DNA from 2 places in the Micromonospora sp. NPDC048999 genome. Region 1 is predicted to be linked to the other one. Evidence: riboswitches for the same ligand, from Rfam matches in the RefSeq annotation. Region 1 holds a riboswitch; the other holds the start of a gene.
What was found. A riboswitch is a leader RNA that binds a small molecule or an ion and turns the genes downstream of it on or off. The one in region 1 is predicted to bind cobalamin.
Positions count from the first base shown of each region.

Region 2: it holds a riboswitch for cobalamin, as region 1 does, so the genes downstream of both, AB0C02_RS22620 (ABC transporter substrate-binding protein) here and AB0C02_RS15425 (ribonucleoside-diphosphate reductase subunit alpha) in region 1, are expected to answer to the same signal.

Region 1 is NZ_JBEZFI010000011.1:135,559-137,755, forward strand. Features, by position in the region: gene AB0C02_RS15425 (ribonucleoside-diphosphate reductase subunit alpha) at 1-1,397, opposite strand, end outside; cobalamin riboswitch at 1,610-1,824, opposite strand; gene AB0C02_RS15430 (M1 family metallopeptidase) at 1,928-2,197, opposite strand, start outside.
Region 2 is NZ_JBEZFI010000025.1:12,215-14,411, forward strand. Features, by position in the region: gene AB0C02_RS22610 (biliverdin-producing heme oxygenase) at 1-601, shown strand, start outside; gene AB0C02_RS22615 (DUF2470 domain-containing protein) at 598-903, shown strand; cobalamin riboswitch at 1,033-1,206, shown strand; gene AB0C02_RS22620 (ABC transporter substrate-binding protein) at 1,237-2,197, shown strand, end outside.

The DNA of each region.
Region 1 (2,197 bases):
GTGCGTACGGTCGCCCGTAGCCGCGCCCAGTCGATGCCGCCGTCGGTCAGGTGTGCCGCGAGGTTGACCGAGCCCAGGTTGCACACCGCGGTCTCGGCGTCGCTGGACACCTCGATGATCTCGGTGCACAGGTTCGACAGGTGCACCACGTTGCCCGGCTCGGCGGTCTGGTTGCACAGCCGGTTCGCCGCGTCCTTGAACGTCATCCACCCATTGCCGGTCTGGGCGAGGGTGCGCATCATCCGCCCGTACAGCTCGCGGGCCGGGACCTGCCGCACGAAGCGGCCCTGCGCCTCCGCCGCCCGGTACGCGGCGTCGAACTCCGCGCCCCACAGGTCCGGCAGCTCCGGCACCTCGTCCGGGTCGAACAGCGACCACACCCCGTCCGACTCCACCCGGCGCATGAACTCGTCCGGGATCCAGTTGGCCAGGTTGAGGTTGTGGGTACGCCGGGCGTCCTCGCCGGTGTTGTCGCGCAGCTGGAGAAACTCCTCGATGTCGGGGTGCCACGGCTCCAGATAGACGCAGGCGGCCCCCTTGCGCCGGCCGCCCTGGTTGACCGCCGCGACGCTGGCGTCCAGGGTGCGCAACCACGGCACGATGCCGTTGGACCGCCCGTTCGTGCCCCGGATCAGCGCGCCCCGCGAGCGGACCCGGGAGAAGGCGATGCCGATGCCGCCGGCGAACTTGGACAGGTTGGCCACCTGCGCGTACCGCTGATAGATGGAATCCAGCTCGTCGCGCGGCGAGTCGACCAGATAGCAGGACGACATCTGGGTGTGCCGGGTGCCGGAGTTGAACAGCGTCGGCGAGCTGGGCAGGTACGCCAGGCTGGACATCAGCCGGTAGAAGTCGACCGCCTCCGCCGGTGTGTGTGACAGTCCGCACGCCACCCGCAGCAGCCAGTACTGCGGCGTCTCCAGCACCAGCCGGCTCGTCGGATGCCGCAGCAGATACCGGTCGTGGACGGTACGCAGCCCGAAGTACTCGAACCGCAGGTCACCCGCCGGGTCGACGGCGTCGTCGAGTTGGCCTGCGTGCGTTGCGACGAAGGCGGCGGTCTCGTCGCCGATCAGCCCCTCGGCGTGGCCGCGCCGGACCGACTGGCTGAACGAGGCGATGCCCTGCCCGCGTACCTCCTGTTCGACGTGTCCGGCCAGCAGGCGGGCGGCCAGGCGGGAATACTGCGGTTCCTCGCCGATCAGCTCGGCCGCGATCTGGATGGCGAGCCGCGCCAGCTCGTCGGTGCTCGCGCCGTCGTACAGCCCGTCGCGGGTACGGATCGCCACCCGCAACGGGTCGACGTCGCTCAGGTCACCGGTCCATCGTTCGACCGTTCGGGCGATCCGGTTGACGTCGACGGGTTCGGTGTCGCCGTTGCGCTTGCGGACGTGCATCTGGGCGCGGCGTCGACTGGGCGGGGTCGGATCGCACGGCACCCCGTCGACGGCCGGGGTGACCTCGGTGACTGTCACTACTCACTCCTCGCGAGTTCGGGACCGGATGGCCCTCGGCGCGTGGGGAGCGGACACCGCCGGACGCCCGCCGGCACGGCGGGGTCCCGTGGCGTCGGCCGTCCCACGCGGCCTCGGACCATCGCACGCCCCGGCGGGGGCGTGCGCGCGCTGGCAGGTCTTCGGACTCGCGGGCACGACCGGCGGAACCGGTCTCCTACTGGCCGTCGCTTCCCAGACCACGGGTGGTCCAGTGCTGATGACGGCGGTCGTTCCCACTCACCGCTGCGGGGCAGTCCCGGACTTCCACCGGGTTCCCTCTTGCCTCGACCGCCCGGAGAGCGGCCGAACCAGCTGCGCCAGACACCATATATGGCCGCGCCCTTGCTAGTGCAACACCAGATGTGGCGTTGGCGTGTCCAGAAACGGCAGGAGCCCCGCGACCGACAGGTCGCGGGGCTCCTGGGGCAGCGTCACCAGGTGGTGGGCTTGCCCTTCTGGTACAGCCACACGTCGAAGAACGTGTGCAGGTTCTGCCCGGACTCCCGCTCGGCCAAGGCGATGAAGTCGGCCGTTCCGGCGTTGCCGTGGCGGTAGGTCGCCGTCCACTGACGCACGATGCGGAAGAACGTGTCGTCGCCGACCTTGCCGCGCAGCGCGTGCAGGGTCATCGCGCCCCGGTTGTACGGGACGTTGCTGAACATGTCCACCGGGCCCGGGTCGGCGAGGACGGTCTGCCAGAA
Region 2 (2,197 bases), on a different contig from region 1:
CCAGCGCTACATCTCCGCGCTCACCGCCGGCGAGCTCGGCGTGGCCGGTTACACCACGCTCGTGGTCCAGCACTACGTGATCTACGAGGCGCTGGAGAGCGTCGCCGAGATGATGCGCCACGACCCGCTGGTCGGCCCGTTCGTCGACGACGCGCTGACCCGGCTGCCCGCGCTCGCCAAGGACCTTCAGTTCCTGCTCGGGCCCGACTGGCGGCAGCGGATCGAGCCGACCCCGGCCACAACCGCCTACGCCGCGCGCATCAACGCGGTCTGCGCCTCGGCCCCCCACTTCATCGCCCACCACTACACCCGCTACCTTGGGGACCTTTCCGGCGGGCGGCACATCGGGCGGTGCGTCTCCCGGTACTACGGGATCACCGGCGATGCCGGTGCGGCGTTCTACCGGTTCGACGAGATCACCGACCCGAAGTCGTACAAGGAGACCTACCGGGCCAGGCTCGACGCGCTCGCGCTCGCGCTCGACGCGGCCGGTCGCACTGACCTGCTCGACGAAGTCCTCGTGGCCTACCGGCACAACACCGCGGTCTTCACCGACCTGGCCCGACTCGCCCCAGCCACCACGCGGGAGGGGGCTGCATGAGCGCCGGGTTCCCGCCGGAGGTGGTCGCCGCCGTCAGCCGGCACATGAACGACGACCACGCCGACGACGCGCTGCTCATCTGCCGTACCCTCGGCGGCCAGCCGTCCGCCGCCCAGGCCCGGACCACCGGCCTGGACGCCGACGGCATCGATTTCGCCGTCACCGCCGACGGCGCCGAGGTGCCGGTACGCATCCCGTTCGCCCACCGGCTGACCGAGCGGGCGCAGATCCGCCAAGAGGTGGTGCGCATGTATCGGGAGGCCTGCCAGCAACTCGGGGTTCCACCACGGTCGGCCGACTGACCGTCGCCAAGACAGCACAGGGGGGAGGTCGTCCACCGCCGACGACCCCCGCACCTCTGCCGGCTGGTGGAATTCCAACGTGGTCTCCGACCATGACCTAGGCCACGGTGACGGTGCGGTCTGGTTTGGTTAGGGTGGCCTCGCCGTGGTGTTCGGGAAGCCGGTGTGAGACCGGTGCGGCCCTCGCCACTGTGATCGGGATGCTGGAGGCCACCGAAAGGTCACTGGGCGCATGCCTGGGAAGGCCGGCCACCGGCGCACCACCCGTCAGCCAGGAGACCGGCCACGGCACCTGTACGACCCGTCCACGAGGTGCTGGAAGGTGGTCCCGCTATGCGGTCCCCTGTGTCCTGGCGCGTTGCCGCGCCGCTGTCCGTCATGCTCGCCCTGCTCGGCGGCTGCGCCACGACCGGCGACAACAAGCCGGCCACCACGGCGTCCGCCGCGGCCGGGCCGGTCACGCTCACCAACTGCGGCACACCGGTCACGATCACGAAGCCCCCGGCGCGGGCGGTGACCATGAACCAGTCCGCCACCGAGATCATGCTGGCGCTCGGTCTACAGGACCGGATGGCCGGCACCGCCTTCCTCGACGACCAGGTGCTGCCCGAGTACGCCGCCGCGTACTCGAAGGTGCCGGTACTGGCCAAGGAGTACCCGTCGAAGGAGAAGCTGCTCGACATCGCGCCGGACTTCGTCTACGCCTCCTTCGCGAGTGCGTTCAGCGACGAGGGGGTCGGCGACCGCGCCGATTGGCAGAAGCTGGGCGTGGGCACGTACATCTCCGCCGCGGGTTGCCCGAAAGACACGCGGCCGGCGAAGCTGACGATGGATGACGTGTTCGCCGAGATCCGTGAGATCGCCGCGGTCTTCGGCGTCGCGGAGCGGGCCGAGACGCTGATCGCCGACCAGCAGGAGCGCATCGCGAAAGTCTCAGCGGGCGCGAAGGGCACGCGGGTGCTGTGGTGGGACGGCGGCAACGACGCGCCCAGTGCCGGCGCCTGCTGCGGCAGCCCGGCGATGATCATGTCCGCGGCCGGGGTCACCAACATTTTCGCCGACCTGAACGGCAGTTGGGCCGACACCAGCTGGGAGACCGTCGTCGAGCGCAACCCGGACGTCATCGTGCTCGTCGACGCGAGCTGGGATACCGCCGCCGCCAAGCAGGCGTTCCTCGAAAAGCACGCGACGCTCAAGGACCTGCCCGCCGTCAAGGGCAAGCGGTACGTCGTCCTGGACTTCTCCTCCACCTCCGCGGGCGTGCGGAACGTGCGCGCCGTGGAGGCCCTGGCCC